DNA from 3 places in the Paenarthrobacter nitroguajacolicus genome. Region 1 is predicted to be linked to each of the others. Evidence: riboswitches for the same ligand, from Rfam matches in the RefSeq annotation. Region 1 holds a riboswitch; each other region holds the start of a gene.
What was found. Region 1 has a riboswitch for thiamine pyrophosphate ahead of thiC (phosphomethylpyrimidine synthase ThiC). Riboswitches for the same ligand answer to the same signal wherever they lie in the genome.

Region 1 (7,379 bases):
GCAGGCTCGATGATCCGCCAGCAGTCTTCGGCGGTATCGCCCCGAACGGACAACAACGGGTCGCCGTTGAGGAGGCCCTCCAGCACCTCTCCATAAGGCAGCATTCCGGCTGCGTTGAGCTGGGTCACCAAACTAGCGCGGTCCAGCGTGAAGATGTCGCCGGGGCCGTTCACATCGACGTCGAGTTGGAGCACGTCCGGACCGAAACCGATCCGCAGCTGGTTGGGGGAGTCCACGCCCGAAAATCCTTTGGGCAGGTGGGGGACAGGACGGAAGGTGATCACGGCCTCCTTGCGTCGGCGTCCCATGGCTTTGCCGGAGCGAAGGATGAACGGGACACCCTTCCAACGCCAGTTGTCGATGTCCACCCGGACCTCTGCAAGGGTTTCAGTGTTGCGGGCCGGGTCCACGCCTTCCTCGGCAGCGTAATCCGGCACCGTTCGTTCTCCGAGGGTTCCCGTGGTGTATCGGGCCCGGCGTGTGGAATCGGTGTACGGGGCTTTGATGCTGCTGGCTCGCAGGACCGTCGCCACGGCGTCGCGCAGGTCCCGTTCTTCGATGGTGGCCGGCGCGTCGATGGCCAGGAAAGCCATGATGTGCAGGAGGTGGCTCTGGATCATGTCGCGGAGGGCCCCGGCAGTGTCGTAGTACCGGGCGCGGCCCTCAAGTGCCAGGTCCTCGTCAAAGATGACTTCCACTTTCTCGATGTGATCGCGGTTCCACACCGGTTCCAGGAACCTGTTGGCGAAACGAAGTCCCAGGATGTTGAGCACCGTGGCTTTGCCCAGGAAATGGTCCACGCGGTGGATGTGGTCCTCGGGCACCAGTGCGGCCAGCGTCTTGTTCAGCTCATGCGCAGATTCTGTTCCCGAACCGAATGGCTTCTCCATCACCAAGCGTGTTCCCGCGGGCAGCTGATCCTTGTGGAGAACCTCGCAGGCCTTCTGGCTGATGTGCGGCGGCAGGGCGAAGTAGATGGCAATCGGGCCCTCCAACCTGGCCAGCAGCTCCGCCAGAGGCCCGTCTGCCGTGACGTCGAGCTGATGGTATTCGGTTGCTGCGGCTACAGCAGCCAGAGCAGCGCGGGCTCCTGCGTCGGCTGCATCCGACGCCGCAGCAAAGGCGCCATGAACCCGTTCCTGCCACTGTTCAGGGGACCAAAGGTCGGAACCCGCCCCGACCAGCCGAAGTCCGGGCGCCCGGCCGGAAGCCAGGAGTCCGGCAAGTCCGGGCAGGAGCAGCCTGCCTGTCAGGTCCCCGGACGCGCCGAGGATGAGCAACGTTTTTACAGTTGTTTTGCTGGTCACTGTGCCAGCATGCCATCTTGCAGGTGCGACTTGGTACCCTAGATAGTCGAGTCCCGTAGTTGAGACATATTTGCCGGGGCAAGAATCGTCAAGACTATGGCGTGCCGTATTGGCCGCCATTCGTAGACCATCGAAAGAAGTGCACGGCGCGTGTTCAATTCACTCTCTGACCGGTTGACAGCAACCTTCAAGAACCTTCGTGGCAAGGGCCGCCTCACCGAGGCTGATGTCGATGCCACCGTTCGCGAGATTCGCCGTGCCTTGTTGGATGCGGACGTTGCCGTATCCGTGGTCCGCGAGTTCACTGGCCGTATCCGCGAACGTGCGTTGGGTGCCGAAGTCTCGGGAGCACTGAACCCGAGCCAGCAGATCGTGAAGATCGTCAACGAGGAACTCAAGGAGATCCTCGGTGGCGAAACCCGCCGCATCCGCCTGGCCAAGACCGGTCCCACCATCATCATGCTTGCCGGCCTCCAAGGTGCCGGTAAGACCACCCTCGCCGGCAAGCTGTCCAAGTGGCTCAAGGCCCAGGGCCACAGCCCCATGCTGGTGGCATGTGACCTTCAGCGACCCAATGCAGTGACCCAGCTCCAGGTTGTTGGTCAGCGCGCGGGCGTCCCCGTATTCGCTCCGCACCCCGGTGCTACGTCCGAGCTCGAGCACCCTGCCGGTGACCCGGTAGCCGTAGCCAAGGCCGGCGTCGAGGAAGCGCGCCAGAAGCTGCACGACGTCGTGATCGTTGACACCGCCGGCCGCCTTGGCGTCGACGCCGAGATGATGGATCAGGCCCGCCGCATCCGTCAGGCGATCATCCCCAACGAAGTCCTTTTTGTCATCGACTCAATGATTGGCCAGGATGCCGTCAACACGGCGATGGCGTTTGATGAAGGCGTCAACTTCACGGGTATCGTGCTCTCCAAGCTCGACGGCGACGCCCGCGGTGGTGCCGCGCTTTCTGTAGCGTCCGTGACCGGTAAGCCGGTCATGTTCGCGTCCACCGGTGAAGGCCTGGACGATTTCGAACTGTTCCACCCGGACCGCATGGCCTCCCGCATCCTGGACATGGGTGACGTCCTCACCCTGATCGAACAGGCTGAGAAGGCGTGGGACAAGGACGAAGCCGCCCGGATGGCGAAGAAGTTCGCTGACCAGGAAGACTTCACCCTGGACGACTTCCTCGCCCAGATGCAGCAGATCCGCAACATGGGCTCCATGAAGAAGATGCTCATGATGATGCCGGGTGCGCAAAACATCCGGCAGCAACTGGAGAACTTCGACGAAAAAGAGATCGACCGCGTCGAGGCGATTGTCCGCTCCATGACTCCGCACGAGCGTGTGGCTCCGAAGATCATCAATGGTTCACGCCGCGCACGTATCGCCAGGGGTTCCGGTGTGCACGTGTCTGAGGTCAACGGCCTGCTGGAGCGGTTCGCCCAGGCCCAGAAGATGATGAAGAAGCTCGCTCAGGGCGGTGGCATGCCGGGTATGCCCGGGATGCCTGGCCTTGGCGGCCCCGGCGGCGGACGCAAGGGCGGCAAGAACGCTCCCAAGAAGAAGGCGCGCTCGGGCAACCCTGCCAAGGCAGCCCAAGAGCTGCGGGATGCCGAAGCCAAGCGGGCAAATGCAGCCTCGGCAGCCCCCACAGGCGCGGCTTTCGGCCAAGGCACAGCAGACTTCGATCCCTCATCGCTCAACCTCCCCAAGGGCTTCGACAAGTTCCTGGGCAAGTAGTCCGTGGCTGACATCCCAACCGCGTCGCAGTTGGGATGTCAGAGCCGTGGAATAGGCTGAACCAATGCATAAGCAGCGCGTAGTCTTCGTCCATGGCCTGGGAAGTTTCGGTGCTGCGGCATGGCCGAAGCAGCATGGCATGGCCCTTGCTTATGATGCACTCTTCCTTCGGCGGCACGGCTTTGACGCTATGGCCGAACCGGTGGAATCCAACGTGGCGGCGGACGTCGCAATACTGATCAATGCGTTGGTCGATTCCGGCGGCGGTCACATCGTTGCCCATGAACAAGGTGCAATATCCGCCATGCTGGCAGCCGTCGAGCGCCCGGACTTGGTGCACTCACTTTGCTTGGTAGAGCCGTCCTGTTTGTCCCTGACCGCTGAGCTTCCGGCGACTGCTTCCTATCGGGCCCTCATGGAGCCGCTGTTCGACGTGCGAAACCAGCTCAACGACGCCGATTACCAGCGTGAGTTTTACCGGCGTGCTTTCTCCGCCGAGACCGGCGGACTGGACACTCCGGAGGCGCGGCGGTCAGCACACAGGCTCCGGCTCCAAGCACCGCCATGGGAAGCTCCGCTTCACATTGTGCCGGGCGTTCCCACGCTGGTTCTCACTGGCGGTTGGGAGCCCTTGTACGAGGAAATCGCCGGCTATCTCCAGGAGACCGGCGCCCTCCGCCGCGTCGCAGCGGGTGGACACCGGCCCCAGGATTCAGTTGATGGCGATCAGGCAATCCGCTCATTCATCGCGGACGTCGGACGAGCCATGTCAGCTCAGGCTTCCTGAACTGCTTCCGTTTAAGTTCGTTGGGACCTGAAGTTCCGGCAGGTAGACCTTTCCGCCGGAGGCCAGGAACTCCTCGCTCTTTTCCCGCATCCCGCTGTACATCCCGGCGATTGCGGCCTGCGACTCTGCCGAACCATACTCGTCACGGATGTCCTGGCTGATGCGCATCGAACAGAACTTGGGGCCGCACATGGAGCAGAAATGCGCGGTCTTCGCTGGTTCGGCGGGCAGGGTCTCGTCATGGAAGGATTCTGCCGTGACCGGGTCAAGGGACAAAGCGAACTGGTCCCTCCAGCGGAACTCGAACCGTGCCTTGGAAAGAGCATCATCACGCTCATGGGCCCCCGGATGTCCTTTGGCGAGGTCAGCTGCGTGAGCCGCGATCTTATACGTGATGACCCCCGTCTTGACGTCGTCCTTGTTGGGGAGCCCCAGATGCTCCTTGGGGGTCACGTAGCAGAGCATCGCCGTGCCGTAGCGGGCAATCTCCGTGGCGCCGATTGCTGACGTGATGTGGTCATAGCCGGGGGCGATATCGGTAACCAACGGCCCCAACGTGTAGAACGGCGCACCCTTGCAGAGTTCCTGCTGACGCTCCACATTTTCCCGCACCAGATGGAAGGGAATGTGCCCGGGTCCCTCCACCATGACCTGCACGTCGAATTCCCACGCCCGCTGCGTCAGCTCCGCGAGCGTATCAAGCTCGGCGAACTGCGCGGCGTCGTTGGCGTCGGCGATGGAACCCGGGCGGAGACCGTCACCCAGGGAGAACGCGACATCGTATTTGGCGAAGATTTCGCACAACTCGTCAAAGTGCGTGTAGAGAAAGTTCTCCTGGTGGTGTGCCAGGCACCATCCGGCCATAATCGATCCGCCGCGGGAAACGATGCCCGTGACGCGGTTGGCGGTCAAGGGCACGTACCTCAGCAGGACGCCAGCGTGAATGGTCATGTAGTCCACACCCTGCTCGCATTGCTCGATCACCGTATCGCGGAAGATCTCCCACGTCAGCTGGTTGGCCTCCCCGTTTACCTTCTCAAGTGCCTGGTAAATAGGCACTGTTCCGATCGGAACGGGCGAGTTGCGGATGATCCACTCGCGAGTGGTGTGGATGTCATCTCCGGTGGAGAGGTCCATCACCGTGTCAGCGCCCCACTGGGCTGCCCACTGCAGTTTGTCCACTTCCTCTGCAATGGAGCTGGTGACTGCCGAGTTGCCGATGTTGGCGTTGATCTTGACCAAGAATGCCTTGCCAATGATCATCGGCTCGGATTCAGGGTGGTTGATGTTGTTCGGAATAATCGCCCTTCCCGCGGCGACTTCGCTGCGGACCAGCTCAACGTCACAGTTCTCCCGCAACGCAACGAACTGCATCTCCGGAGTCACGACGCCTTGTTTCGCGTAGTGCATTTGCGTGACGGTCTTACCCGCGACGGCGCGGCGCGGCACCGGTTGCGCACCCTTCCACTCCGCTGACGCGGCTCCACGCCGAACCGCGGACTTACCGTCGTCGAGCAGGTTCCTTTCCCGCCCCGAATAAGCCTCCGTGTCTCCGCGGGATTCGATCCATGGTGCACGGAAAGGCTCCAGGCCCACCACGGGATCGCTTCCGGGGCCCGCTGTTCGGTATACCTGCAGAGGTTTGTTTGCTTGCCCATTGGGAGAAGGCTCCAAGGCGATCTCCGTGACGGGGACCCGTATGCCGTTACCTGGGTCTTCCAGCCAAGCCAACGAATGGGACTTCAGGGATTGCGTTACAGTTTCCGCCGTATTTTGGACAGTATTCGTCTGGTTTTGGGCAGGGCTGTGCTGTGTTTCTGTGGTGCTCAAGGGAATACTCACTTCCTTCGCCGGCATTACCCGGACAGGTTCAACGGTCGCAGACTGCGTCAGTCCGATCTCAGCCCCTGCAGGGGCCCCCGTGTGGTCGTAGACGAAGCTACCACAGCTCCCGACGGGCTCCCAGTCACATGCAGGCACCAGGCTCCAACACGCCGCCCCCGCTACGCTTTTGCCATGGCCAACATCATCGAATTCAGCGGACCTGCGCTCGTATCGGCAGTCGAAGAGCGCCATGGGCTGTGGTCCGTAGACGGCATACTGACGTTTGAGCGTCCCGGTGCGACGCCGGACAGGATATTGGATGGCTGGGTCCTGCCAGGTTTGGTTGATGCCCACTGTCACATCGGACTCGGCCTTGGAGGAGCGGTGAATGAACAGGCAACGCTCGCCCAGGCCCAAGCAGACCTCGACGCCGGAACGCTGCTGATCCGCGATTGCGGATCGCCCGCCGACACCCGCTGGGTGCAGCAACGAACGGACCTGCCGCGACTGATCAGGTCGGGTCGGCATATCGCCCGGAGTCGGCGTTATCTTCGCGGTTTGGGTCATGAAATTGAGCCGCGGGAACTAGTGGAAACGGTCCGAAAGGAAGCCCGTGACGGAGATGGCTGGGTAAAACTTGTGGGCGACTGGATCGATCGCGGCGTTGGAGACCTCGCTGCCTCGTTCCCCGCGAAGACCGTCAAGGAAGCCATTTCCGCGGCCCATGATGAGGGAGCAAGGGTCACCGCGCATTGTTTCGGTGAGGACACCATCGATGACATGCTCGACGCCAATATCGACTGCATAGAGCACGCCACCGGACTCCTTCCGCGGCACCTTCCCCGTTTGGTGGAACAGTCAGTGCCCATCGTCCCCACCCTGGTCAACATCGCTACCTTCCCGGATATCGCAGCCCAGGCAGCGCCGAAGTTTCCGGAGTACGCGGACCACATGATGCGTCTCTGGGAGCGTCGTCGCGAGCGTGTGCTGGAGGCCTTCGAAGCGGGGGTTTCCGTCTATGCCGGTACTGACGCCGGTAGCGTGATCAAACACGGCAGGATTGCGGACGAAATGATGGAACTCCACGACGCCGGCCTTCCGCCGGCGGCGGTCCTGCACGCCGCCGCCTGGGGCGCCCGTGAGTGGCTGGGAGTCGAGGGCATCAGCGAAGGCGCAAGTGCCGACGTCGTGCTGTGCAGTGACGATCCGCGCCGTCATCCGGGTACCATCGCGGCGCTCAAACATGTCGTGCTCAGGGGTAATGTCGTTCGTTAGGAATAAATTGAAGCTTCAAGTAATTTAGATAGGTAAGAAGGTGCCGATGCGCGGCCACCTCAGAACCGGGAGCTTCACATGACCTCATCATTCAGCCAGGATCTTCTGCCTGCCGAACTCACCATGGGCACCGTCATGCTCAAGGTGGGCGACATGAAGGTCATGAGCGACTACTATCAGCGAGCACTTGGCCTGGAAGTCGTGGCTGAGCAGGATGGTGGCCTGTACCTCGGACGCGTAGCCAAGCCCGTTGTCCACCTTGCCCCCGCCGCGGGACTGCAGATTCCCGGGCGGGGAGAGGCCGGTCTGTTCCACACAGCAATCCTGTTCCAGGATCAGCCGTCGCTGGCCGCGACTATTGCTACGGCGGCGGAGTACGAACCTCGTGCTTTCGCAGGCAGCGCCGACCACCTGGTGAGCGAAGCGTTCTACTTCACTGACCCCGAAGGCAACGG
Region 2 (7,379 bases), 1.4 Mb from region 1:
CGGCCCCGGTTTCCGCTCACATGGTGGGCCGCTCCGCCTACCGCACCAAGCACGGGCATCGCGAAATGCTCACCAAGGATGAACTTGAAGCGGTTGTGCAGCGGGCGGCCGCGGGGCAAGAGCCCGGGAACCAGCGCTAGCAGCAGCGGAAACAACGAACGCCGGGACTACCCTCATGGGTGATCCCGGCGTTGTGTAGTGGTGCGGTTGCCTAGACGATGTCGTGGGTCTTGGCGAAGCGTGCAATGGCGCGCTGCGTGCCCCTGCTCGCCAGGACCTGGATGAGTGTGCTGACGAAGGCTGAAATCAGCGCGAAAGTCAGGGCCGAGCGAAGACTCGATTCCATGTCGTCGTTGCCCAAGGGTGGTTTGTTGCCCGTGGCCTTTTCCCACCCTTTGTTGACAAGTTTGGTACCTACGAAGCCTGCTCCGAGACTTACTCCGGCGCCGATCAGCTTGAAGAAGAGGTTCATGCTCCCAGCCTAACCGGCTCCAGCTCGTTCCAAGCGCTAGCGGCGGTTTTCCCGCTCCTTGAGGAACGCAGCCATGGAGCCGACAGGTGCCAGAACCGGAACAACATCGTGTTCGGCCGACCAAAGAGCATCCACGGTGGCGAACCCGGCGATTTGTTTGAGCAGGTAATACGTGGGCGGCATCAGTTTCAGGGTGCCCGCGGCCTCCGCCGCAAGAATGTCCGCTACCGGCATCCACAGTGATTGCCAGGCCTCCGTGGTCTGGTGCCGCGGTTCGGCCCCCGGGGAGGGCTTGGCAACATAAAAGTAGGTGTCGAATCGCTTGGGCATGTCTGTCGGTGTGATCCAGTTGGCCCACGGGCGGAGGTCAGAGGCGTCGATGCTGAGCCCGGCTTCCTCCTTGACTTCACGGATTGCGGCGGAAAGCACCGTTCCGGCGTTCTTCGTGGCTTCGCCCGCGCCACTGCAGATGGAGCTCTGCTGCCAGTCCGCCGCGTGGCGTTGAAGCAGGTCCGAGGGGTAGTCCCAGCCGGACTCGTCCGCGGCATCCACCCGTCCACCGGGGAAGACCACCATGCCGGCGGCGAAGTCCATGGTGCTCACCCTGTGCTGGACAAAGGCTTCGAGTCCGCCCGGGGAGTCACGGAGGAGGATGACGCTCGCGGCCAGGCGCGGCTGGGGCACTTCTGTGGGAAGGGGGAGGTCTTGCTGGGGAAGGTCAGTCATGAAGGTGCCCCTTTGCCGCGGTGGATTCTGCTGGTTCATTCTCTCAGGTCTCGTTGTGGGGCCCGGTGTGCAGGGAATGGTGTGGGGGAAGGGTGCAGAGTGGGCCTCGCAACGCACCCCCGTCTTGTTGTGGGGCCCGGTGTGCAGGGAATGGTGTGGGGGATGGGTGCAGAGCGGGCCTCGCAACGCACCCCCGTCTTGTTGTGGGGCCTGGTGTGCAGGGAATGGTGTGGGGTAAGCGTGCTGAGTGGGCCTCGCAACGCACCCCCGGAAGCCCTCGCAACGCACCTCCGGAAGCCCTCGCAACGCACCCCCGGAAGCCCTGGAACGCACCACCACTGCCGATTGTGACCGCCTGCCGGCAACAGACCAACACCCGCCACAGACTCAGGTGTAAACTGAACCAGCCCATCAGGGCAGATTTGATAACGACAGGGGAGCGCCGCCGTCGGACTCTGCAGAGATGCAGGAGACGCGAGGGCGCTGAGAGTGCGGACAGCCGCAGACCCTCGAACCTGATCCGGTTAGTACCGGCGCAAGGGAGTCGAGCTTCTCAGAGTGTCCGGATCCGGGCGGCGCAGGCCAGCCGGATTCCGGGGAGCACTTTCCCCTCCTGTAACCTCAGGAGGCAGAAAATGACCACGGTAAACGTGAAGAAGACCAGTTATAACTGGCGTGTTGTAGACATCGTTGTGGCGGCCTTGATCGCCATCGCGGGCGGCGTGATCTTCTGGGCATGGTCCCAAGGCGCCGCACTGGTATCCATCCCCATGAACGCGACGTATCCGCCTCTCACCGGCCTGATTGCCGGCGGCTGGATGATCCCCGCGGTCCTGGGCATGCTCATTATCCGCAAGCCGGGTGCAGCCCTGTTCTGCGAAACTGTTGCCGCCACCGGTGAGCTCATCATGGGTTCGCAGTACGGCACCACCGTGCTCATCTCCGGCGTTCTGCAGGGCCTGGGCGCGGAACTCATCTTTGCCGCCTTCCGGTACAAGAAGTTCAACCTGCCCACTGCCCTCCTCGCCGGTGCGGGCGCGGGCCTCTTCTGCGGCCTGAACGACTCCTTCCTCCCGTGGGGTTGGAACATCGCCTATGAAGCCGTCGACAAGCTGGCCTACATCACCTTCACCTCAATTTCCGGCGCAATCATCGCGGGCGCACTCTCATGGGTGGCGACACGCGGCCTGGCCAAGACCGGCGTGCTGAGTTCCTTCGCCTCGCGCAAGGCCGCTTCGGAGCCCGTCTTCAGCTGATGTCGGCCACGCAAAGCGGCACGGTGAGGCCTGCCGCCATCTCAGCCGAGGGCTGGGGTTGGCGGCATGCCGGCCGTGCCCAAGCTGCCATTCAGGGCCTCGACCTTCGGATCGAACCCGGGGAGCGCGTACTGCTGCTTGGACCTTCGGGTGCCGGCAAATCCACGCTCCTGCATGCCCTCGCCGGGGTGCTGGGGGATGAGGAAGACGACTCGGATGAGACCGGCTCCCTGCTGATCGATGGCGCCGCGCCCCGCGAGCAGCGAGGACGCGCGGGACTGATGCAGCAGGACCCCGAGACGCAGGTGGTTTTGTCGAGGGTCGGCGACGACGTTGCCTTCGGTGCGGAGAACCTTGCCGTGCCGCGGGACGAGATTTGGTCCCGTGTCCATGAAGCGCTCGACGACGTCGGGTTGCGTACCGCCGCCGGCGGAGGTCTGGCGTTGGATCACCCGACGGCGGCGCTCTCCGGCGGTCAGAAGCAGCGCCTTGCGCTTGCGGGCATTTTGGCGATGCGGCCCGGGCTGATCCTGTTGGACGAACCAACGGCCAACCTGGATCCTGCAGGGGTGCTGGAGGTCCGTGATGCTGTTGGGCGATGCCTGGACAAGACCGGCGCCACGCTGGTTGTGGTGGAACACCGCGTGTCCGTGTGGAAAGACCTGGTGGACAGGATTGTGGTCCTGCAGCCAGGGTCCAGCACGGCCGCAGGGACCGGGAATGCTGCCGGCGGCGTCCTCTTGGACGGCCCTCCCGACCAGGTCCTTTCCGAGGCCCGCACCCTGCTGATGTCGGCTGGCGTCTGGGTGCCGGGGTACGTTCCGGCAACCCGCACCCGCCATAAAGAACCGGACGCCGCGCAGCTTCTCCTCGCAGCCCAGGACCTTGCTGTTTCCCGACTAAAGCCACGGCGCAAAGGTTTCAAAACCATCCCGCCCGTTCCCGTGCAAACGGACATCAGTGCGCAGGTCCGGGCAGGCCAAGCCCTGACCATTACGGGTCCCAATGGTGCCGGAAAGTCCACGTTCGCGCTCACATTGGCAGGTCTTTTGGCGCCCGTGGACGGCAAAGTGAGTGCCGCCGTCGAACTTTCCGAGCGTGCGGGCATTGATCCGTTCAAGTGGAAAGCAGACCAGCTGATTTCCCGCATCGGGACGGTGTTCCAGGAGCCGGAACATCAGTTCGTCACGGGCAAGGTCCTGGATGAGTTGATGTTTGGTCCGAAGCATCTGGGCCACGGCCAGGAGCGCGTGGACGAGTTGCTGGAACGGTTGCGGCTCACCCATCTCGTCGACGCCAATCCGTATACGTTATCCGGCGGGGAAAAGCGCCGGCTCTCGGTGGCCACGGTGCTGGCCGCGCACCCCAAAGTCCTTGTTCTGGACGAGCCAACGTTTGGCCAGGACGCGAATACCTGGGCCGAGCTGGCGTCGTTCCTTTCCGAGTTGCTGGACGCCGGAACCGCGGTGGTCTCCGTAACCCACGATCAGGAATTCAGTGCTGTACTCGGCGGAACCGAACTACGGCTCGGCCCGATACCGCAAGGCAGAGCAACGCATCAGGAAGCGGGTGAAGCGTGAGGGATGCACTGAACATCCGCGGCAACCACGCCCTGCTGACTCGCGCCAACCCTTTGGCGAAGTTCGTGTCGGTCTTCCTGATTTCCCTGGTGCTGGCCTTGTCCATCGACTGGGTCTCTGCGTCGACGGCGCTCCTTGCGGAACTGGCTCTCTTCCCGCTTGCCGGCCTCACCATCAGGCTTTTGTGGCAGCGGGCCTGGCCCCTGATCATTGCGGCAGCGATCGGCGGCTGGAGCACTGCAATAGTGGCGGCGGACAGCGGCGCTGTACTGCTCGACGTCGGACTCTGGTCCATCAGCGAAGGTTCCCTGGAGCTGGGGCTCGGTTTCATGCTGCGCGGTTTGGCGATCGCGTTGCCGGCGATCCTGCTGATGACCTGCACCGACCCCACCGACCTGGCAGATGCGCTGGCGCAGAAGGCCAAGCTGCCGCACCGCTTTGTCCTCGGATCGTTAGCTGCGATGAGGCTTGTAGGGCTCATGGCGGAGGAATGGCAAACCATAGGAATGGCCCGCCGCGCCCGCGGAGTCGGTTCCCAAGGCAGCCCCTTCCAGCGGTTGAAGGCCACGCTCGGCCAGAGTTTCGGTCTGTTGGTTCAGGCGGTTCGTCGGGCATCCCGACTGGCCGTGACCATGGAAGCGCGCGGCTTCGGCGGCGGGCCACGGACGTGGGCACGCGAATCCACGTACTCACTGCTGGACGTGTGGGTGGTCCTTGGCGGATTGGTCATCGCAGCCGGTGCAGTGCTGGCGGCTGTGGGTGCGGAAACCTGGAGTTTCGTCTGGCGCTAGCGGGCCCGCTGCTCCTGGATCTCATCAAAGCCCGCCCGCGTCAGGAACCCTAGCTGGGCCTCCTTCTCCGCCAACTGAATGATGGGTCCCAGCTCGAAGCACGTCGCTTCCAGACGACGAAGGGCCTTGGCATTGCGGGAGTCCGGCTCCACCACAATCCGGTCCTTGCCCGGCAGGGAGAACATGTACTTGATCAAGGACGTGCCCAGCCGCGGGGTGAAATGCGGAATGGGCCGAGTAGCCGGGGCCAGCAGCAGGTGCATGCCGATGTCTTCCTCGCGGGCGGGGTAGGCCTCGCCGACGGGATCGTGCAGCGGCTCGTACGTCTGGAAGAGGGCCAAAGGCTCCCCGTCCAGGATGGCCAGGAACGCGTGGTGGGTTTCCAGGGAGTCAAGGAACTCGTAGATCCCCAGGACTTCTTCGCGGGAGTTCTCCGTCATTCCCCAGAACTTTGCCCGGGGCTGGGTCACCCATTCGAAGATGAGGTCGATGTCCTCGATGGGTACTAACGGAACAATGCGGAGCGCACCCCAGCCTTCCAGGTCTTCGGAGTAGACGGTGGTGCGGACGGAAAAGTCCTGGGTGGTGGTGGTCATGGTTTCCTTCGGGCCGTGGGTCGGGCTGATGTCGGGACTGATGCGGGAACAGGAATGAGTCAGGGCGTGTCGTTGGTCAGAAGCGACCAGTCAGTGACCACCGGGGTGAGTTCCCCGGCTGTCCAGAGCGGGAGTTGGTCGGCGAAGTGCATGTGACCGGGCACGCCGGAGGCGCCGAATGGCACGATCCAGCGGCTGTTCTGCCGATCGGCCAGGTCCCACACGTAGCGGGCCACGGGCCCGCGGAAGCTACGGTCATCGACGCCGGGGAGGCTCTCGGTGCACAGTACACACCCGGTATCTCCACTGAGGTCGGCAGTGGGTGCCGACGTTGCGAGCGGGCCAGGGAGGACATGCACCGGCAGGAGCTTGTGCCGGTCGCCCCAGGCAGCACCATTCAGCATGGATTCCTCCAACGCGGCGTCTTCGAGCGCCGCGGCAGCTTCCACTCCGACGCTGATGCCGAGCTCGGAGCCACGGACCAGTAGGGTCTCAAGGGCAAAACCGACGCGCGACGCCACTGACAACCACGGCCCGAACAATGGTGAGTAGCCTGTGGGCTCATTCAAGGGCGCAAGCACGGAATGCCGCGCCAGGCGCTGGACCAGCGCACCACGCCACGCAGCGAAAACGGCGGTGCGATGGCTGCCGGCTTCCATGAGGCCATCCCAGTCCAACAGGAGGACCCGCAAATCCTTCGCCTCCTTGGAGAGATCCTGGACGTCCAGGCCGGAGAGCATCGAACGGAACAACGGCCACGGACCCAGTAGCGTGTCCGTGTGGATGGCTTGCATATTGTCTACGGACAAAGGCCCGGGAGCCAGTTCCAGCAATTCCCGGATGCGCCGGGCACGATGTGCAGGTGCAAACTCCATGGCCACCTGGTCACCGCCTCCTGCCGCGCGGTCATTCGCGCTCACGGCAAACTGCTGGACCTCGGTGCGAGGCAGGATCACGTACTGGCCCTCCCACTCATGACGGGCGGAGAAGGCCGGAGCGGGCAGGCGCCGGTTGGCCGGATTGCGCTGCGGGACCAGCCCGGCAACGAAGTGCCTCACAGACCCGTGAACGTCGGCGGCCACCACACTGTTAACGGGCTCAACCCAGGCATCGAACGCACGCTCCACCTCGGAGACGCTTTGGCTCCGTAGCAACGGCAGGAGGGCCTCGAACCCCAGCCGGCCCTGAACCTTGGCCGGGAAGCGCAAACTGAGGGCGCCGCCGTCGGGCGTTTCCGAGATGACCGGACCCCGATCGGTCTCGATAATCTCAACGGACACAGCCTCACCGTCGCGGACGCGGATGGTTTCGGAACTCACGACGGCGGGTTCCCAGCCTTCCGCTCCGCGCGCCTCGATGCGCTCACCCGTGAAGTCGCTGACCCGGCGCAACTCCTCGATGAAAAGGTCCTGGTAGTCGGCCATGGCGTTGGTGATGGCCCAAGCGGTGCTGCCCGTATGGGCAAAATGGGGGAGGCCGGGAACACCCGGGAACGCGAATCCGATCGCATCGAACTCCGGGCAGGCGAGCCGTATTTGCTGGTAGACGCCGGGCAGCTCCATGAGGCGGTGGGGGTCGCCGGCAATCAAGGGAAGCCCGCTGGCCGTCGTCGATCCATGCGCTGCCCAAGCGTTGCTGCCTGACCAAACCGGTGCTTCGATGCTGAACAAGCTCACGGCGTCGTCGCCGAGTGTCCGCGCGACGTGGGCCCGGAACAGCTTGTTGGGGAAGGTGGAAAACAGGATGTGGTGGACCAGGAAGACGCCGAGCGGGGTCCACGGATTCCACGGCTCGGGGATGCTGCCGGATTCTTCGAACTCGGGCCCTCCGCGTCGGCCGTCTGACAGGGCCTGGTTGATGCCCGCCACGTATTGTCCGCACCAGCGCTGAGTGGCGGCGTCGAGGTTCTCAAAGCAGCGACGCGCGGTGTCATCCAGCCGGGCTTGCCGGGCGAACCG
Region 3 (7,379 bases), 340 kb from region 1:
AAATGGAAAAAGTCCGCGCCCGTCACGGCTGTACTGCCGCTGCCGAAGAGGTGGAGTTCGCTTTGCGCCGGATGGTCAAGCAGCTCCTGCACATCCCCACCGTCCGGGCGCGTGAACTCGCGGCAAACGGCCAGCAGGACGACTACGTTGCCGCGCTCGAGGCGCTCTACGGCATCCAGGTGGAACAGCCCCGGGCCGTTGCCCCGTCCGCTGAGTGCCCGGTTGACCACGAGCAACTCCGCTCCGAAAGCGCCTAGCCGCCAGATTGCCGCCCGCCGGTTGGCTGTGCCCAGTTAGCTGGGCGCCCAGCTCTGTCCAGTAAGCCCACCTCTCCGTCTAGTAAACGGGCTTCTGCGGCTCCACATCCCGCACCCAGGCGAGAATACCGCCGTCGAGATGGCTAATGCGGGTGTAACCCGCCTTTTGTGCCGCTTCCAGGACCGCAGCCGAGCGCGTCCCCGCCTTGCAGTGGAACACTATGTCTTTGTCCTGCGGCAGCTCTACCCACGCCTCGCCGGAGAGAATGCGGCCCTGCGGAATGAGCCGCGAGCCATCGATGCTGACGATGCTGTGCTCGCCGGACTCACGGACATCCACGAGTTCGAAATCCCGCTCCCCCAGCTCCCGTTCGGCAAGCATCCCGGCGAGGTCCTTGGCGGTAACAGTGTGAGCCTGGTCCGTGGCGGCCGGTGGCGTCACGCCGCAGAAGGCTTCGTAGTCGGTCAGCTCAGTGATGGGTTCGGCTTCCGGATCCTTGGAGACCTTGATCTCGCGCCAGCTGCCGCCAAGGGCATCGAAGAGCGCCACACGGCCGAGCAAGGAACGTCCGACGCCGGTGATCAGCTTCACGGCCTCAGTCACCATGAGCGATCCAACCGCTGCGCACAGCATGCCGAACACCCCGCCCTCGCCACAGGACGGCACAGACCCCGCGGGAGGCGCTTCAGGGTAGAGATCCCTGTATGTGGGCCCGTGTTCGGCCCAGAAGACGCTCACTTGGCCGTCAAAACGGAAGATGGAGCCCCAGACATAAGGCTTACCGAGGATGGCAGCGGCGTCGTTCACGAGGTATCGCGTGGCGAAGTTGTCGGCGCCGTCCAGGATGAGGTCATATTGCGCAAACAGCTCCAGCGCGTTTGAAGAGTCGAGCCGGATGTCATGCAGGACCACGTTGACCAAGGGGTTGAGCTCTGCAATGGCATTGCGCGCGGATTCGATCTTGGGCGTACCCACGTCCTTCACACCATGGATGACCTGTCGCTGCAGGTTGCTGAGGTCCACCACGTCGTCGTCCACAATGCCAAGAGTGCCCACGCCTGCGGCGGCCAGGTAAAGCAGAGCCGGGGACCCGAGGCCTCCGGCGCCGATGACGAGGACTCTGGCATTCTTAAGCCTGCGTTGGCCCAGGGCGCCAATTTCGGGAATGATGAGATGCCGGGAGTACCGCTCCACCTCGGCCGGAGTGAGTTCGGCGGCAGGTTCGACGAGTGGCGGCAGGACAGCGGGCGCAGCAGTGTGGGCAGCAACAATTGAGGCCATACCCCAATGTATGCCTGCAGATGCCGCGCGGTCATATTACCCCCCGGTAGAGTAGTCATAACTGCAAAGGAAAGGCGGCAGACTGTGGCTGACGGCACACGGGCAAACGATGGAGCACCGGCCAAGCTGGAACGGGCAGGTACAACGCGTTCACCAAGGTTGCCGCGGGACGAGCGCCGCGCCCAGTTGCTGAACGCGGCATTGGAAGTTTTCGTCTCCAACGGTTTCCACGGCGCGGCCATGGACGAAATCGCGGAAGCCGCACATGTGAGTAAACCAGTGCTTTACCAGCACTTCCCGTCCAAGCGCGAGCTTTATATGGCTCTCTTGGACAGCCACCTGGCAACCTTGACGCAGCTGATGCTCGACGCCTTGAACTCCACCACGGACAACAAGGAACGCGTCAAGGCCGTCATGCGCGCCTACTACAGGTTCATCGCCGACGACGACCAAGCCCACCGCCTGGTGTTCGAGTCCGACCTCATCAACGACCCCGACGTCAGTTCGCGTTTGGAGACTTTCAACAAAACGTTCGCGGACGCCGTGGCCCACGTGATTGCGGAGGACACCAAGCTGCCCCCGCTTGAAGCGCAGCTGCTTGGGCGTGGTTTGGCCGGAATGGCGCAGGTCAGCGCCCGGTATTGGCTTGAAACGGATGGAAACCTGGACCTCGATGTGGCCAGCGATCTGATCTATCGTTTAGCTTGGCGCGGAATCAGTCGTTTCCCCAAAGAGTCCTAGGCTACAAATAGAGGACTGACTTAACCCTTGATTGGCTTGGAGGCCTTGCTGTGGAAGTAAAGATCGGCATTCAGAATGTTGGCCGTGAGATCGTGCTCGAATCCTCTTTGGATGCCGATGCTGTTGCCAAGATCGTGGCCGAGGCCGTGACCAAGGGCTCCGAACTTCGCCTTACGGACGAGAAGGGCCGCCAGATCATCGTTCCGGGCAACGTCCTGGGCTACGTGGAGATCGGCGCCGAGGAAGTCCGCCGCGTAGGCTTCGGGGCCCTCTAGCCCAATCACCCGTCTCGTCGTCCGCTAAGGAGTTTTCATGCTTTCTCTCGTCGTGGTGGTTTTGGCCACCATTGCCACCGGATTCATCGTGTGGGCCAACGACAAGCGGCACGGCAAATACGGGATCGCGCTGCCTGCCGGCGTCTCAGCAGCTGTCGGCACCCTGAGCTGGATCGCATTCATCAGCGCCGGATTGGGCTACCAGCCGGGCGCCACATGGATTCCTTGGGTTCTGCCCATTGTGCTCGGGACTGCCGCGGCGGTTGCCGTGGTGCTCTTCCTGGGCCGGACCCGAACGAAACACGACACTGCGGCGCTCACCAAGGCCCTGCGGCTTTAATGCCTTAAGCCCGCGAGATGGCAGTTAACACCAATGGTCAAGCTTGGGATTGGTGTTAACTGCCATCTCGGCTCTTTACGACGCCGGATACCGCTCAGGCTGCGCAGCTGCGCCTACCTTTGCGGCCGCTTCGCTCACAGCGGTGGCAGCGGCAACGTCACGTTTGGTCACTTGGCCGCCCGCATCGTGGGACACGTAGCGGAGAAAAACCCTGTTGTAGCGCCACTCCAGATCCGGATGATGATTTTGGTCCTCGGCGATCTCTCCAACCGCGGCGATGAGCGCTAGCGCGTCCGCCGCCGTCGAGGTTTTATATACACTCACCAGGCCACCCTGGTACTTCCAGTCCGGAAGGTCACCGAGGGCATCATTGATGGCTGCTTCAGTCAGTTGGTCTTCCGTGCCTGCCATGACTGCTCCTTCATCAGAGGAACTCTGCCCGGCCCTCCATCGCCGAGGATGCGAGCGCGTGCTCCCGCCGCGGGATCCGGCCCGCCTGCTTGGCCAGCCTACCGGCGATCACAGCGTGTTTGAAGGCCTCGCCCATCTGCACCGGGTTCTGCGCCCGCGTTACGGCGGTGGCAAGCAGGACGGCGTCGCAGCCCAGTTCCATGGCAAGGGCAGCATCGGAGGCCGTCCCGATCCCTGCATCCAGGACCACGGGTACGGAGGCCCGGGACACGATGAGCTCAATGTTGTGCGGATTCAGGATGCCAAGGCCCGTCCCGATGGGCGATCCCAAGGGCATCACGGCTGTTGCACCCAGGTTCTCGAGCCTGAGCGCGAGTACGGGATCGTCATTGGTGTAAGCGAATACCTTGAAGCCTCGGTTCACCAGCTGCTCCGTTGCATCCACCAGTTCCACGGCGTCTGGAAGGAGCGTGTGTTCGTCCGCGATGACTTCCAGCTTCACCCAATCGGTCTCAAGTGCTTCCCGGGCCAGTTCAGCAGTCATCACGGCGTCCTTGGCCGTGAAACATCCAGCAGTATTGGGCAGCACGCGGATGTCATGGTCCACCAGCAGCTGGAACAGCGAGCCCGTTTCGGCGGGCGAATAGCGACGCATCGCCACTGTGGTGAGCTCCGTCCCTGAAGAGAGGAGCGCTGCTCCCAAGCCGTCGAGGCTCGGCGCGCCTCCGGTACCCATGATGAGGCGGGAACCGAACTCGACGCCGTCGATCACCAGTGCGTCGGTGCGAACGTCAACGTTTGCTGTTGTCATGATTAGCCTCCCTGGACTGCTGTTACGAGTTCGAGTTCGTCTCCGTCGGAGAGCGCTGTCACGGCCCATTGGCTGCGCGGCACCACCTCGGAATTGCGTGCGACGGCGACTCCCAGCTTGCCGCCGTCGGCCGCTTGTCCGCGAGGGTCCAAGGCGCGACCGGTGACGGCGGTGACGAGGGTACTGACGGATGCGTCGTCAGAGACTGCGTGGTCGGTTCCGTTCACTTTGATGTTCATGCTGTTTCCTTGGTGGTGGTTCGGGCTGCTGGTGTAAGTGCTCGGGCAACAGGGGCGTTGCCCGCGAAACGATGGGGCAGGAAGGGGGCCCACCGGGAGTCCGAGGAGCCTTTGAGGAGTTCCCCCACGATCTTGGCGGCCACCGGAGTCAGGAGGACTCCGTGGCGGAAGAATCCTGTGGCAATCACCAGGCCGTCGATGTCGCCGTTGGAAGCACCGACCCGTCCGAGCAGTGGAGCGTTGTCCGGAGTTCCGGGCCGGGCGCGGGCGGTTGCTTCAAGGAGTTCCAGTTCAGCCACTGCAGGGACCAATACTTGGGCGTCCCTCAGCAATTGGTAAACGCCACCCGACGAGACCGCGTTGGAAGAGGCTGACAACCCGTCTTCGCGTTGCGTGGCTCCAATCACCACAGTTCCGTCGTCCCGGGGCACGATGTAAACCGGCACCCCGCGAACCATCCCGCGAATCGTTGATGTGACCAAGGGCCGCAGGTGATCGGGGACGCGAAGCCGGAGGATGTCCCCGTAGACCGGCCTTACGGGAAGCCTGAGGCCTTCAGGAAGACCGGAGAGTTGGGACGCCCCGAGCCCGTTGGCCACCACCGTTTCTCCGGCGTGAACGGTGACTCCTGAGTCCAGCGCCACGCCTGTGACACGCCCGCCTTCCCACAGCAAACCGCGCGCCCTGGAAGCAATGGCGAATCCGTCATCGGCTCCCGACACCCAGGAACTGTCATTGGGCGAATGGGCTGCCAGTCCTGCCAGGAGGCATGCCGCGAGTCTCCTTGGATCGACTTGGTGGTCGGCAGGTATATCGAAAGCACAGGAGATCTGCGGGCTGAGGAGCGGCTCCCGTTGCCTCGCGTCCCGCAGAGCGATAGGTTCGACTTCCAGGCCAGCCGCAAGCTGGACCGACCTTAAGTCTGCGAGCGCCCGGCGGTCGGCTGCGTCGGCACCCACGGCGAGGGTCGGCGTCGTGCGATATCCGTTGTCCTCTGCGCCTTGATGCAGGCCGTCCACGAAGGAGGGCCAGAGCTGGGAAGACTCAAGCATTAACTCAAGAAGGTCTTCTTCCTGGTAATGGAGTTCGCTGACGGGTGCAAGCATGCCTGCCGCTGCGAAGGACGCGCCGGAAGCGGGAGCGGGGTCGATCAGCGCAACTGAACGGCCCAATCGCCGGGCTTCGTGAGCGATGCCGAGGCCGATGACGCCGCCACCAATGACGGCAACGTCTGCCTGGAGGCGGGTACGGCGGGAATCTGCCATTCGTTTCCTTCCCTACGCCGGTACTAGCCGGATCAGGTCAAGCGGTCGGCGCTGAAGCCCTCTCAGCCGGACAGTCATATGACGAATGTCGCGGCTCCCGCAGTACGAGCCCAGTTTAGAGGAACTACTCTGGTTCCCATGACTCAGCCTGACGCTCTTGCCTCCGCCCGTCTTTACCTGTGCACCGATGCCCGTAAGCAGCAGGGCGATTTTGAGGACTTTGTGGACGCCGCTTTCGAAGGCGGCGTGGACATCATCCAACTCCGCGACAAGACGCTGGAAGCTGCCGAGGAACTGGAGATGTTGGCCGTCCTGCGGAGCGTCGCACAACGGCACGGACGGCTTTGGGCGGTCAACGACCGGGCCGATGTTGCCAGCATTTCCGGGGCTCCCGTGTTCCACATCGGGCAAAAGGACCTGCCCCTGACTGCAGCCCGGACCCTCCTGCCGAACGCCACCGGCATAGGCCTCTCCACCCACACAACCGAACAAATCGATGCCGCTGTCGCCACCTCCCAAGGGCCCCTGGGACTGGACTATTTCTGCGTGGGTCCGGTCTGGGCAACACCCACCAAACCAGGTCGCGCTGCTGTCGGTTTGGACCTGGTCACATATGCCGCAGAAGCGGTCAAGCGCTCGGGCGACGGTGTGACCCTCCCCTGGTTCGCCATTGGTGGCATCGATCTCAGCAACGTTGAACAGGTTGTGAAAGCGGGCGCCAGCCGGATCGTGGTGGTCCGCGCCATCACAGCGGCACCGGACCCGACGGCGGCGGCCAAGTCGCTGCTGGAAGCCTTGGATTCCGTCTAGGGAAGCCGGAGGTTCCGTGCGATCCGCGGGCTAGGCGGTCAGGCCGAGGCCAGTCATCCGGCGGGCGTGCTTTTCGGCGAGCTCCGTCGTCAGCCTTTTCGCCGCGGCACGCGCGTCCCCGCCGCTTTTCAGCATCGGCCCCAGCAGGGGGTGTTCCATGCCCACGCGTTGCGCCTGCGTCAGCGCTTCCCCCACCAAGCGGCGGCCCCACAGCGCCAATCGCGAAGCGAGGCGCGGGTCATCTGCCAAGGCCCGCCTGAGCAGGACGCGAAGGACTTCCGTGGCCTGATCGGGTGAAGCAACGCGCTCAACGAAATGCTGCGTTGTCGGGTCGAGGAACATCGAGACAGCCCTATAGAAATCCGATGACACAGTATCGATGACATAGGCCTTCATCACGGATTCGAACCAGTCCCCCGGCTTGGTGCGCTCGTGGAAGTGATCGAAGGAGCGCTGAAACGGCAGCATGGCACGTTCGGGATCCAGACCCATCTCCGACAGGCGGTCGTTGAGGAGGGCGAAGTTTCCGTAGGCCCCCACTGCGATCTTCGCGAGCACGGACCTGTCGTGAAGCGTGGGTGCATAGCGGGAATCCAAGGAGAGCCGCCCGAAGGCGGACAGTTCGCCATACGCCATGGCTCCAAGCAACTCCGCTGAGAGTTGCCCGGCATAGGCTGCGGCGTCCGGGGAAGTGCCCATGATCCAAGACTATCGGCCCATTTCGGGCTAACCTGATTTTCGTGTCACATCATCGGATTGCGCCCAACGTCGACGACTCGTCGGACCAGCTCGCCTCGGCCCTCGCCGCCCTAAGGACGGAGCTGGAACTCCCCGGCGAATACCCGGCAGAAGCTGTGGAGGAGGCACGGGAAGCGGTGGAGGCCCTTGAGCTGCCGGCCCAGGACCTGCGGGATATTCCTTTTGTGACCATCGACCCCGCGACGTCCA

Region 2: it holds a riboswitch for thiamine pyrophosphate, as region 1 does, so the genes downstream of both, KCX59_RS19680 (ECF transporter S component) here and thiC (phosphomethylpyrimidine synthase ThiC) in region 1, are expected to answer to the same signal.
Region 3: it holds a riboswitch for thiamine pyrophosphate, as region 1 does, so the genes downstream of both, thiO (glycine oxidase ThiO) here and thiC (phosphomethylpyrimidine synthase ThiC) in region 1, are expected to answer to the same signal.

What each region holds. Positions count from the first base shown of each region.
Region 1 covers NZ_CP073234.1:2,808,054-2,815,432, reverse strand. The annotation lists gene KCX59_RS13400 (glucose-6-phosphate dehydrogenase) at 1-1,427, opposite strand, end outside; gene ffh (signal recognition particle protein) at 1,458-3,038, shown strand; gene KCX59_RS13390 (alpha/beta fold hydrolase) at 3,103-3,825, shown strand; gene thiC (phosphomethylpyrimidine synthase ThiC) at 3,808-5,655, opposite strand; TPP riboswitch at 5,651-5,758, opposite strand; gene KCX59_RS13380 (amidohydrolase family protein) at 5,842-6,924, shown strand; gene KCX59_RS13375 (VOC family protein) at 7,003-7,379, shown strand, end outside.
Region 2 covers NZ_CP073234.1:4,168,935-4,176,313, reverse strand. The annotation lists gene mnhG (monovalent cation/H(+) antiporter subunit G) at 1-140, shown strand, start outside; gene KCX59_RS19690 (DUF4235 domain-containing protein) at 212-472, opposite strand; gene KCX59_RS19685 (NUDIX hydrolase) at 509-1,198, opposite strand; TPP riboswitch at 1,622-1,758, shown strand; gene KCX59_RS19680 (ECF transporter S component) at 1,834-2,454, shown strand; gene KCX59_RS19675 (ABC transporter ATP-binding protein) at 2,454-4,034, shown strand; gene KCX59_RS19670 (energy-coupling factor transporter transmembrane component T family protein) at 4,031-4,825, shown strand; gene KCX59_RS19665 (GNAT family N-acetyltransferase) at 4,822-5,421, opposite strand; gene KCX59_RS19660 (penicillin acylase family protein) at 5,481-7,379, opposite strand, start outside.
Region 3 covers NZ_CP073234.1:3,150,247-3,157,625, forward strand. The annotation lists gene KCX59_RS14865 (glutamyl-tRNA reductase) at 1-257, shown strand, start outside; gene moeB (molybdopterin-synthase adenylyltransferase MoeB) at 337-1,539, opposite strand; gene KCX59_RS14875 (TetR/AcrR family transcriptional regulator) at 1,546-2,280, shown strand; gene KCX59_RS14880 (DUF3107 domain-containing protein) at 2,331-2,555, shown strand; gene KCX59_RS14885 (hypothetical protein) at 2,593-2,895, shown strand; gene KCX59_RS14890 (4a-hydroxytetrahydrobiopterin dehydratase) at 2,971-3,306, opposite strand; gene KCX59_RS14895 (thiazole synthase) at 3,320-4,117, opposite strand; gene thiS (sulfur carrier protein ThiS) at 4,120-4,356, opposite strand; gene thiO (glycine oxidase ThiO) at 4,353-5,621, opposite strand; TPP riboswitch at 5,614-5,732, opposite strand; gene thiE (thiamine phosphate synthase) at 5,760-6,431, shown strand; gene KCX59_RS14915 (ferritin-like fold-containing protein) at 6,462-7,130, opposite strand; gene KCX59_RS14920 (RNB domain-containing ribonuclease) at 7,172-7,379, shown strand, end outside.